Regions from separate parts of the Paenibacillus sp. FSL H7-0442 genome, predicted to be linked through region 3. Evidence: riboswitches for the same ligand, from Rfam matches in the RefSeq annotation. Region 3 holds a riboswitch; each other region holds the start of a gene.
What was found. A riboswitch is a leader RNA that binds a small molecule or an ion and turns the genes downstream of it on or off. The one in region 3 is predicted to bind thiamine pyrophosphate.

Region 1 (3,971 bases), 1.3 Mb from region 3:
CGTACGTTGTTGCGGTTGCGGTAGCGAAAGCAGCGATTCAGGATCAGGTAGCTCAGGCACACATTTCAAATGTTGAACAAGCTATACGGGATGCAATGTGGAAACCGGAATATGTCAAGGTCAAAGCAGTGGAAAGCGTAATACATCACCCTCACTAATGCTCCATTTAAGAAAGAGATTGCCTTGTTCAGACAGGCAGAATACGTCAGTTCAAGCAAGGAGAATCAATCTATGAGTGTCGGACATATCTTGTATATTTTGGTGCCGATTTTTTTCGTTATTATTTTAGGGTGGTTAGCGGGGCATTACAAAAGCTTTGATGCCTCTTCCTCCAAAACCCTAAATGCGCTCGTTACCAAATTTGCACTACCTGCGCATCTATTCATCGGTATTACGACAACGGACAGGAAAGCGCTCATCGAGCAATGGCCATTCCTGCTGGCCCTGTTCATTGGCATTGTCGGCTTTTTTACCGTTCTCCTTCTACTGTCCCGCTTTGCGGGGAAGCAGTCGGTCAAGGATGCCGCCATGTTTGCTTTGAACTCGGCACAGCCGACCTTTGCTTTTATGGGCATTCCTGTGCTTGGAGCCATCTACGGTTCCGCTGCTGTCGCCATTCCGATTGCGCTTACCGGGATCGTAGTCAATGCCGTCCTTGACCCGGCGGCTACCATTATAGCTACCGTAGCCAGCAGGAATTCAGGCAAAGAACGGAACGGTCACCTCGGAAGGTTAATCTGGGACTCCATTCTTCATGGATTAAAAGAACCGCTGGCGCTGGTTCCACTGATTGGTGTAATTTTGACCTTGTTCGGCTTCCATTCACCGGATTTGTTGAACAAATCGTTGAATCAAATCGGAGACATTACGTCCGGGGCCGCTTTATTCGCTGTCGGAGTGACCATTGGCGTACGCAACATTAGTTTTAGTGTAAGTGCCTTTGCCATCGCACTGTTAAAAACAATTGTACAGCCTTTATTAATGCTGCTGATCGCCTACCTATGCGGTCTGTCGTCTGCAGATACTGTGAAGGCAGTTCTGCTCGTTTCCTTCCCGGGTTCAGCAGTCGCTGCTATGATCGCCACCCGTTTTGAAAGCCTGGAATCAGAAACAGCCTCCTCCTTTGTCATCAGTGCTGTCATATCGCTCGTTACACTCCCAGTACTGATTTCTCTATTGGTATAAATGCTGATTATTTAGACATTGGAGCCTGCCGCGAATTCCTTCGTGTAGACGGAACTGATCTTCTCCAGCGCCTTTTTCCCTCTCGGAAGCGAACTTCAGCTCTGTCGTTTGGCCCTTGACCAGATAGACATGTTTGACATAGCGTATGAACGTATGTACAGTAATAGTCAAAAGAATAGAAGTCCACTAGGGGAGCCGCTATGGCTGAGACAAGAACGTATCTTGGACCCTTTGAACCTGATCTAGTTCGTACTAGCGTAGGAAAGTGGAGCCTTCGTATATAAGGTTTCAAGCGTTTTTTGCGTATTGGGCCTATTGTTGAAGCCGCTCCATTTTTCTGGGGCGGCTTTTTAGCGTTGTTCCGGAATTATATTCTTACAGGACTTCTTGCTCTTCAATTTTATGGAGGTGGCGAAATTGAGTTTTACACAAGAACTCCGTCGGCAGGCGGACGGCATTTTTCAAGCGATTTTTGAGCATCCCTTTGTGAGAGGTATTGCTGAAGGAAGTTTGACAAGGGGACAGCTGATTCACTATGTAAAACAGGACTTTGAATATTTGAACGCCTACATGCGGATATACGGCATCGCAATCTCCAAATGCACGAATCGGGAGGACATGGATGTATTTAATGAACAAATCTCTTTTATTCTCCACAGCGAGGTTCATCCGCATCAAAATTTCTGTGCTGTCGCAGGGGTGACCTATGAAGAATTGCAGGGATATCCGCTCGCTCCGTCGGCTCATCACTATATCCGGCACATGCTGACGGTTGCGCATGAGGGCAACCTGGGCGAGATCTTGGCTGTGCTGCTGCCATGTATGTGGACGTATGCCGAGATTGGCCGCAGGCTGCTAGATGAAGTAAAGCCGGATAAGTCCCATCCGTTCTATGAATGGATTGGCTTTTATGGAGACCAGCTTGATGATACAACACTCAAGTTCCGAGAACGTGTAGATGCTTGGGCGGAAGGGGCAACGGCTGCTGAGCGGGAGCGGATGATTGAGCATTTTATACTGAGCTGCCAGCTGGAATATAAGTTCTGGGACATGGCTTATAAGCAGGAAGAATGGCCGGTCCAGATGCAGGCAGCGGTCTTGGAATAGTCAGCCTGTCAATTCGATGAGTGAAGTACGGTTAATGTCCTGTTAAACCACCAACTATAGAGAGGATAATCATGATGAGTACATGGGAAAAAAGTTATTCGGATCTCCTAACGAAGGTACAAAATAGCAAACCCCTCGTTCACAATATCACCAATGTGGTAGTCACCAACTTTACCGCCAACGGCCTGTATGCATTGGGTGCCTCCCCAGTGATGGCCTATGCACCCGAGGAAGTAGCAGACATGGCAAAAATAGCGGGAGCCGTCGTATTAAACATCGGTACGCTGAACCGCGAACTGGTGGATGCCATGATCATTGCTGGACAATCAGCAAATGCACACGGTGTTCCAGTCCTGCTAGATCCGGTCGGTGCGGGAGCAACAAGCTTTAGAACCGAGTCTGCACTGCGAATCCTGAATGAAGTCAAAATCTCCTTGGTACGAGGCAACGCGGCCGAAGTCGCGCATCTTGTTGGAGAAGCGCGTGAGATTAAAGGCGTAGATGCTGGTGACAGTGCTGACAGCGGCCATGTCGATCTGGCAATTCGGGCTGCTCGAGTGCTCAATACAATGGTTGTCATCACTGGAAAAGAAGACGTCATCACCGATGGGGCCGAAGCACGAATGATAAGCGGCGGAGACGTACTGCTCACGAAGGTAACCGGAGCAGGCTGCCTGCTGACCTCTGTGTTAGGTGCCTTTGCAGCTGTTGAACCCAACCTGCTGCTCGCAGGTACAGCAGGCTTGGCATTTTACAGTGCAGCAGCTTCCCGAGCCGCAGCACGTACCGCAGAGCTAGGGCCAGGCAGCTTCCAGATTGCCTTTCTCGACGAGCTCGCCAAACTACATACTGGTTCGCTAGAGGGGCATGTCACGATCCGTGAAGCTGGAACAACTACAGCAGGTGGTGCGCGATGACAGACACTCGTGTACCCAGAGCACTGACGATTGCCGGCTCAGACAGTGGCGGCGGGGCCGGAATTCAAGCCGATCTCAAAACCTTTCAAGAGCTTGGCGTATACGGCATGTCAGCTATTACGGCCATTACTGTACAGAACACCTTAGGGGTCCACGGCGTATATCCGCTGCCACAGGAAGCAACAGCGGAACAGATCGAAGCTGTAGGATTAGACCTTGGAGTGGATGCCCTGAAGACTGGCATGCTGTTTAATGCGGGTATCATCCGTCTTGTGAGTGAGCAGATCCGAAAGTTCGGCTGGAAAAAGGTCGTCGTCGATCCCGTGATGATTGCGAAGGGGGGCGCTGAACTGCTGCAATTGGAAGCGGTGCAGGCTTTGAAGGACGAACTGCTCCCCTTGGCCCTGGTCGTTACACCGAATATCCCGGAGGCGGAAGCCCTGACAGGGATCAGCATCCGTACGATGGAGGATCGCCGCGAGGCTGCAAGACATATTAGCAGTATGGGATCAGAATTCGTTGTGATCAAGGGTGGCCACGCTGACGAGAGCGAGAGCAGCGAACAGATTGTTGACCTGCTCTTTGACGGAACCGCCTTTACAGAGCTGAGCGGCAAGCGAGTACGGACTGTCCATACACACGGAACTGGGTGCACCTTCTCGGCAGCGATTACCGCGGAATTAGGGAAAGGGATGTCTGTACCGGAGGCTATCTCGAATGGCAAAGCCTTCATCCAGGCGGCGATTGAGGAATCTTTGCAGC
Region 2 (3,971 bases), 2.6 Mb from region 3:
TTGCCCTGCAATAAATCACCGTTATCGAACAACATGCTGTTTCTCGCTTCACTACGCGCCTGTTGGATTAGTCCGGCTGTGTTAATCAAGCCATATTCGTTGGTTTCTTTGTCCGAGTAGTAATCGTAGTTCATCAGGGACGCATGAATATCCGTTGTTTCCATGATCCGCAGATTCACCGTAGCTTCATCGCGGGATTTGTTAGCTGCCCAAGATGGAGCGGCCGAAAACACCAGCATGCTACAAGCTACAACTGCTGCTGTAAACCCTTTAAACCAATTTTTACGTAATAACAAAATATACCCCTCCTCATTAAGGTGTATGCCTCATATACATACTTTTGCACATATATGTAAGCCTTGAACCCACCATTTCTATTTTAATCCAACGCCAGACAAAAGAGTAGTCATTTACTTAAAATTATTTATGAAAAAATAATTATTTTTCTCAAACATAAAAAAACCAGCAAACCTCCTAATAAAAACTCGGAGATTCACTGGTTTATCCATTTATATTCGTATTATTTCTTCCACACCTGGCGCTCCGTTTGCTGACCCACATACTCAATGCGAGTCGGATTCACGTCCAGAATGACATAATCGGGATCATCCGGTCCGGAGAACCATTCCTTCAAGGAATCGTTCCACACTTGTTTGCGCAGCCCCTCATCAGCTGTAATCTGGACGGTAGCCTCCACTTCTACAACTTCCTTCGTACCGCCAACCTCATAACCCAGCAGCAGATAAGCATTCGGATTGTCCTTTAGCTCATCCACTTTATGCGTTTTGCGATCTGTCGCCAGATGAATGTTCATTCCATCGTTAAAAAGGGCCATATAGCGTACTTTCGGTTTGCCACCCTCTACCGTACCTAACGAACAAAATTTGTTGTTATCCAAAGCCTTCACAATGGCTTGTTCCAGTTGGTTGCGATCCAATGTTTCCGTTTTACCCACAGTACAACAACTCCTTTTCACGAATTAGAATTCTCTACGGCCATGCCATTGGGCACCAGCCCATCTGAACCTACCTGCGCAGCTGTTCTGAAAATAACATGACCGGATCGAATCGGATTGATTCATACTCATTTTCAGATCAAAGCTCACAGTAAAAGTGTACCCTGTCGTTCGGCAAATGAACCGTTATCTCTCCCTTCATGCTGGACAGACCCGCATTCAAAGCATATAATCGTCGTAGTAAACCCGAATAAATGAACCCATTAAACCATACAATGCCAGGGGTGCTGGAATCGGCCGGCTGAGAGTGTGTCCCAAGACACTGACCCTTACAACCTGATCTGGGTAATGCCAGCGTAGGAATGCTTAAGCAAGATGTGCCTTCTTTACATAGGACCATCCCTTACTTTGGTATATACAAGCGCAAGCGTCCCGGAAACTCGGGGCGCTTTTTTGTTGAGGATTAAGTTGTTGGAAAGATCGCGTCCGGCAGATGTTATTTTTATGAAAATGGGAAACTTAAGCTGTCTGATTGGATGGATAACGGGTAATCAAAAGGAGAGAACACTAACGATGAAGCGCATGAAAATATTAAGCCTGGGACTGATCAGTCTGTGGCTCATGGCCCTGACCCTGACCGCTTGCGGTGGAAGTCCCCCTACATCCCAAGAAGCAGCTTCCGCTACCGACACTCAAACGTCTACTCCGGCAAAGGGGCTCAAAGATGTTAAAATCGTGCTCGACTGGACACCCAATACGAATCATACGGGACTCTATGTCGCCAAGGACAAAGGATTTTACGAAAAAGCAGGTTTAAATGTCCAAATTGTTCAACCTGGTTCAGGCGGAGCCGATCAAATGGTTGCTTCTAATGCTGCACCTTTTGGTATCAGCTACCAAGAAGGCGTCACACAGGCCCGCACGCAAGGTGTGCCGCTTGTATCCATCGCTGCGGTGATTCAGCATAATACCTCAGGCTTCGCAGCCCCGGTAGATCGCGGAATTAAAAGCCCGAAAGATTTTGAAGGTAAAAAATACGGCGGTTGGGGCTCTCCCGTAGAAGAAGCGGTCATGAAATCCATCATGGATTCAGACAAAGGCGATGTGAGCAAAGTGAAGATCGTCAACATGGGCAATGCAGACTATTTTACAGCCGTGAAGCGGGATATCGACTTTGCCTGGATTTTCTACGCATGGACCGGAATCGAGGCCCAACTTCGAGATGAGCCATTGGATATGCTGTATGTAAAAGATTATTCCAAAAGCCTCGACTACTATACGCCTGTAATTGTGAGCAACGAACAGACGATAAAAAATGATCCCGAGCTGGTCAAAGCGTTCATGGACGCTACCGCCCAAGGCTATGAATACACTATCGCCCATCCGGAAGAAGCCGCGGACATCTTAAGCAAAGCTGTACCGGAGCTGGATAAAAAACTGGTACTTGCCAGCCAAAAATGGCTAAGCCCACGTTATCAGGATGATGCCGCGCAATGGGGCGTGCAAAAAGCGGAGGTATGGCAAAACTATTCGGACTGGATGTACGAACGCAAGCTGCTCAGCAAGCCTTTGGAAGTCGATAAGGCCTTCACAAACGACTTCTTGCCCAAGCGCTGACCATTTGTTAAAACGCTAAATAAGACTGAACTAGAGAAGTGAACGAAGCGCCACTACGCAGTCGGATGGTGCTTCCCATCGCCACCGCCCCGGATTTCTTAATAAAAACTTATGATTAATGTAGAAATCCGGGGAGGTTATGCTTCCGAAGCGAGCTTTCCTACGGAAAGCTTTTAAAGCGAACGCTAACGCTTGTACAGCACCATTCCGCCCACTTCGTTCTCGTTCAACTTGGTTTATTCTTTAGTTTCATATTATCTAAGCGCTAAGTAGGTGCGCTTGTGTGTTAAAAATGCCGCACAAACCAGCTTTAAAAATAGGGTGCTTTTAAGGCGGGCAGCAGCGGAGCGGTTCATTTGAATCTGGAGAAGCGGAGCGTTCGCCTTTGCAGGGGAATTCTTACCTTTGAAAACTTAAATAATCCAAGAATCCCCCTGCAACAGCGATCGTAAGACCAAATGAAACGCGGAGCGGTCTCAAACGCCTTAAACCACCCTATTTTCTCTAAAACACTCCAAATGAAGGACAGGTGAATTTGCATGGCTAATACACTGCTCAGTATTCAAGTAATCCCTAAAACTCCTAATAACGAGGACTCTTACCCGTATGTAGATAAGGCGATTGAGGTCATTCAGCGCTCCGGTGTCAAACATCAGGTGAACCCATTGGATACGACCATGGAGGGCGAGCTCGACGAGTTGCTGAAAGTGGTTAAAGAAATGCATGAGGCTTTGACGGAAGCGGGCAGTCCCAGCGTCATTTCACAGATCAAAATCGCACATAACCCACAAGGCATCAGCATGAACAAGCTGACCGAGAAATATCGCCCATGAATCCGAAAGGCAAGAACGCATCCTGGTGGAAAAGCGTATGGCCGCCCCTTGTGGCGGTCCTCTTCTTTTTAGCAGCCTGGCAGGGGGCGGTTTCCTATTTACATATTGAATCCTGGCTACTGCCAGCTCCATTCCTCATCGTACAGGAGGGCATGGCCCAGACGGCGCTGCTTGGTGCCCATACATGGGCTACAATTCGCCTGACACTTGTGGGATTCGCTATAGGGACAGCAACGGGACTGTTGATCGCCATCGTTCTTCATACCATTCCTTTTCTCAAATCCGCCCTGTATCCGCTGCTTATCCTGAGCCAAAACATTCCGATCATCGCCCTGGGGCCGCTGCTCATGGTGTGGTTTGGTTTTGGCATGCTGCCCAAGCTGATGGTCATTACCTTAGTATGCTTTTTTCCCGTGGCTGTAGCGACCATGGACGGGCTGACACGGACGGACCGTATGATGATGAACTATATGCAGATGTCGGGTGCAGGTCGCATGGCTATTTTTATGAAGCTGGAGTTGCCACACTCGTTGCCGCAAGTATTCTCCGGCATCAAGATTGCTGCC
Region 3 (3,971 bases):
CCTCCTCTGCTGTTGTAGCCCCTGCTGTGTTGGGAAGAAGTGTATACCGGCTCAAATCCAGCATATCGAGAAAATGCTGCTTATCCCGTTCCTCCAAGTTCAATCTCCGTACAGCAAACGTCAATATTTCCGTCTCAGCAGCCTCTACGGCTTGGGATTGGATATCTAGATCAGAGAATTTTCCTGTTCCCAACAACAACCTCGAGGTAAAAGATGCTTTTCCAATGGTTAACATAATCAACCGCCTCCCACAAAATGTACAATCTCTAGGCAATCTCCATCTTTCAGTACCGCTTCATCATGATCTTCACGGGTCAATATATGCCGATTCAGCTCCACCACTACGGTTTTCACCTTTACATCAAGCTCATGTAGCAATTGATTCACATGAGTGATTCGATTAGAAAAGGTCAGGCTCTGGCCGTTAATCGTCAGCTTCATAAGCTTTTCTCCTTGAGGAGCTCAGAAGAAAAACTACTTATCCCAAATTCTGCTGCACAAGCCCCATTAAGCATAGCTGCCATCGCACGCCCGGTAGCATCACTCAGCAGGACACCGTTGCGATAATGCCCGACTGCAGCATATACGCCCTCGACCCCAGGAACAATGCCTATAAAAGGATGACCTGATACAGCCTGCGGACGTAAGCCCGCCCAAGCGCGTATAAAAGAAGCTTCACGGACGCGCGGCAGCCAGGCAGAGGCACGTGCCAGCAACCCCTCCAAGCCTCCTACGGTCACCTCTTCGTCATATTGATGTGGAAGGCTCGTTGCCCCAATCCAAAGCTCGTTATTCTGTTTAGGCACGAGGTAAATATCATCAGCATAAATGGTATATTCTAACGGGTGATCCTTCAAGGAGACCGCTACCGCTTCGCCCTTGACCGGATAAAGTGGATATTCAAACCCAACCTGCGCTAGCAATTTCATGCTATCCAAGCCTCCGGCAATAATGACCTGATCGCAGGAAAAAAAGCCACTATCTGTTCGGACACCGCAAACTCGACCATCCTGTATGACCAGTTGCTCTGCCTGTGTACCAGACCATACCGTTGCTCCCAGCACCGCAGCAGCACCTGCATAAGCACGGCAAAGCTGGACAGGAGCCACTTGTGTCTCCTTTGAACGATATATTGCCCCGATCGCTTGTTCATCCAAACCTGGAATTCGTCGGGCCAATTCTTTCGCATCCCACCAGATAGGACAATCACCCTCTCGCGTTTTAGCAGCTTTCCAGCGTTTTTGGCCTTCAGTCTCCGTACGGAAAGGGGTCACAAACCCTTCAGTACGGAATTCCACCGAAATACCTGACAAACGCTCTAGATCACAGACAAGCTCAGGGAATGCATCTCGACTTATGCGAGCAAATCGTGATAGCTCAGAGTCGGTGAACTCTTCACTTTCCGCTGCCAGCATTCCAACCGCTGCTCCTGAGGCTCCCTCACCCGGGATCAATCGTTCCAGCATAATCGTACTTCTTCCCTCCTTGGCCACATGATAAGCAATGGAACTGCCGATGACACCTCCACCTATGACCAAGCATTCAGCGTGTCCAATCACTCTTTCCTCTGTGTGTATCTTTAGCATTTGTTCCGTATCTCCTCTCCATAAACCCTTCTGCTTTCAGCTTGCCTCTACTCTCGTTTTCTCGCTACAGGCTGTGAACTACAAGGTCTGCCATTCGCCTATACTCCATTGCAGCTGCAACGGGCGACTCAGCCTCCCATATACCAGACATCACCGCAATTCCGCTTGCTCCGGCCCTATAAAGCTCCGGGATATGATGCGGTTGTATGCCGCCTAGCGCAATCACCGGAATGTTTGACAGTCTGCAAATATGTTCAAGCTGAGCTAAACCCCGCGGTACAATACCGGGCTTACAATGGGTCTCATATACGTGACCATAAAGTACATAGTCCGCTCCTGCCCGCTCAGCAATTTGCATCTCCTCCAAGGAATGTACAGACACTCCACAGCGTGTACCCTTTGGAAGTAGGCTTTTCACATCCACAACAGGTAATCCATTAGCTGGTAATTGAACGGCTCCGACCAAAGTAAGTAAAGCTACATCCACACGATCATTTACTACAATTTGTTGCAAAGGAACTTCCTGCTCCACCAGGCTGCGAGTCAAAGAAAGCAATGCAGAGGCACCATTCTGTTTTAAACGTGCGTGTACATAATGAACATACGGACAAATCACAGCAGCCACTTGGGCGGCTTGTGCAAAAGTGCCCTTTTCCATCGAAATTGCGTGTAATTCGATTTTGTCTTCACCTCACATTGGACTAAAGGATCTAAGCTTAGCCAGCCACGTCTACCAGCAGGAATGAAAGGGGATTATATGTGAATCGTCTACGGAAGCTCGAACTACTTAAAATGAACGAAACGCAAAAAAACCACTTCCCCAAGGAAGTGGTTTAACGAACGTCCAATAATCGAACGGACCATGATATCCGTATACGTGTATCGTCCCACGCACAAACAAAAATAAAGATGGTGTTGCCTTGTTTGTACGGCGCTCACTTCCCTACGCTGGCATAACCCAGATCAGGTGCAAAGGGTCCGAAATCCATTTATTCCGTCTCAGCCGCATGGGCGGCTCCCCTAGTGTGACTATTTTATTGTATAAGCTAAAGATAGCTTAGCATATTTTTCTAATTCTGCAAACCCCACTTCGTGTGAAATTTGCTGGAACTGGATTTAGCTGATTTTAGTTAACTTTACTTGACCACTCTTCCACATTCCACGTTTTGGTTACCCAATCCTCGTAAAAGTCCGGTTCGTGAGATACAAGCAATACGGTCCCTTTGTATTCCTTCAAAGCACGTTTCAGCTCATCCTTTGCTTTAACATCCAAGTGGTTGGTAGGCTCATCGAACAGTACCCAGTTGCTTTCACGCATTAACAGTTTGCAAAGACGGACTTTAGCCTGTTCTCCACCACTGAGCGCAGATAGCGGACGCGTGATATGCTCATTTTTCAAACCGCAACGCGCCAAATGCGCTCGTACTTCATGCTGGTTCAAATGCGGAAATTCATTCCACACATCGTCAATCGGTGTAATTTTCTCGGCCTTTACTTCCTGCTCAAAATAAGCGGGCTGCAAAAAATCACCTTGATAGGTTTTTCCACTGATTGGCGGAATTTTTCCCAATATGGTTTTGAGCAATGTCGATTTACCGACACCATTGTAGCCGACAATTGCAATCTTTTCGCCACGTTCAATCGTCATGGACATTTTAGGCAAAAGGGCATGTGTATAACCAATCTCAAAATCAATACCCTCAAATACCGTCTTTCCGCTTGCACGTGCCTCTTTGAATTGAAAGGTTGGTTTTGCGGCTTCTTCAGGCTTATCAATACGTTCGATCCGATCAAGCTGCTTTTCACGGCTCTTTGCTCGGCCTGATGTAGAGGCACGCGCTTTATTACGCTGAATAAAATCTTCCTGTTTCTTAATAAAATCCTGTTGCTTCTCATAAGCATCAATATGCTGGGCTTTGTTCAGATCCGCCATTTCGAGAAACTTTTCATAATTAGCTGAATAACGGGTCATCTTGGCAAATTCAAGATGGTAAATAACATTAACGACCTGGTTCATAAATTCAGTATCATGTGAAATAAGAATAAAAGCATAAGGATAATCCTTCAAATAGCGCGTAAGCCATTCAATATGCTCTACATCCAAATAGTTGGTAGGTTCATCCAGCAACAGGACGTTCGGCTTTTCCAACAGCAACTTAGCAAGAAGAACCTTTGTCCGTTGCCCGCCGCTAAGTGCGGATACATCCCGATCCAGTCCTATGGCCGACAGACCTAGTCCATTCGCCATCTCTTCAACCTTTACATCAATGAGGTAAAAATCCCCCATATCCAGTTGCTCCTGAATTTCCCCCATCTGTTCCAGCAACACTTCCAACTCATCAGGAGAAGCATCCCCCATTTTGTCAGTAATCTGCATCATTTCCT

Region 1: another riboswitch for thiamine pyrophosphate. It lies ahead of tenA (thiaminase II); the one in region 3 lies ahead of MHH57_RS13470 (thiamine phosphate synthase).
Region 2: another riboswitch for thiamine pyrophosphate. It lies ahead of MHH57_RS02095 (ABC transporter substrate-binding protein); the one in region 3 lies ahead of MHH57_RS13470 (thiamine phosphate synthase).

The regions. Positions count from the first base shown of each region.
Region 1 covers NZ_CP151963.1:4,407,195-4,411,165, forward strand. The annotation lists gene MHH57_RS19355 (NAD-dependent malic enzyme) at 1-158, shown strand, start outside; gene MHH57_RS19360 (AEC family transporter) at 232-1,185, shown strand; TPP riboswitch at 1,364-1,466, shown strand; gene tenA (thiaminase II) at 1,603-2,292, shown strand; gene thiM (hydroxyethylthiazole kinase) at 2,367-3,209, shown strand; gene thiD (bifunctional hydroxymethylpyrimidine kinase/phosphomethylpyrimidine kinase) at 3,206-3,971, shown strand, end outside.
Region 2 covers NZ_CP151963.1:467,736-471,706, reverse strand. The annotation lists gene MHH57_RS02105 (bifunctional 2',3'-cyclic-nucleotide 2'-phosphodiesterase/3'-nucleotidase) at 1-296, opposite strand, end outside; gene MHH57_RS02100 (pyridoxamine 5'-phosphate oxidase family protein) at 521-955, opposite strand; TPP riboswitch at 1,226-1,335, shown strand; gene MHH57_RS02095 (ABC transporter substrate-binding protein) at 1,529-2,572, shown strand; gene MHH57_RS02090 (MTH1187 family thiamine-binding protein) at 3,112-3,405, shown strand; gene MHH57_RS02085 (ABC transporter permease) at 3,402-3,971, shown strand, end outside.
Region 3 covers NZ_CP151963.1:3,110,333-3,114,303, forward strand. The annotation lists gene MHH57_RS13455 (thiazole synthase) at 1-235, opposite strand, end outside; gene thiS (sulfur carrier protein ThiS) at 238-441, opposite strand; gene thiO (glycine oxidase ThiO) at 438-1,586, opposite strand; gene MHH57_RS13470 (thiamine phosphate synthase) at 1,651-2,244, opposite strand; TPP riboswitch at 2,510-2,618, opposite strand; gene MHH57_RS13475 (ABC-F family ATP-binding cassette domain-containing protein) at 2,713-3,971, opposite strand, start outside.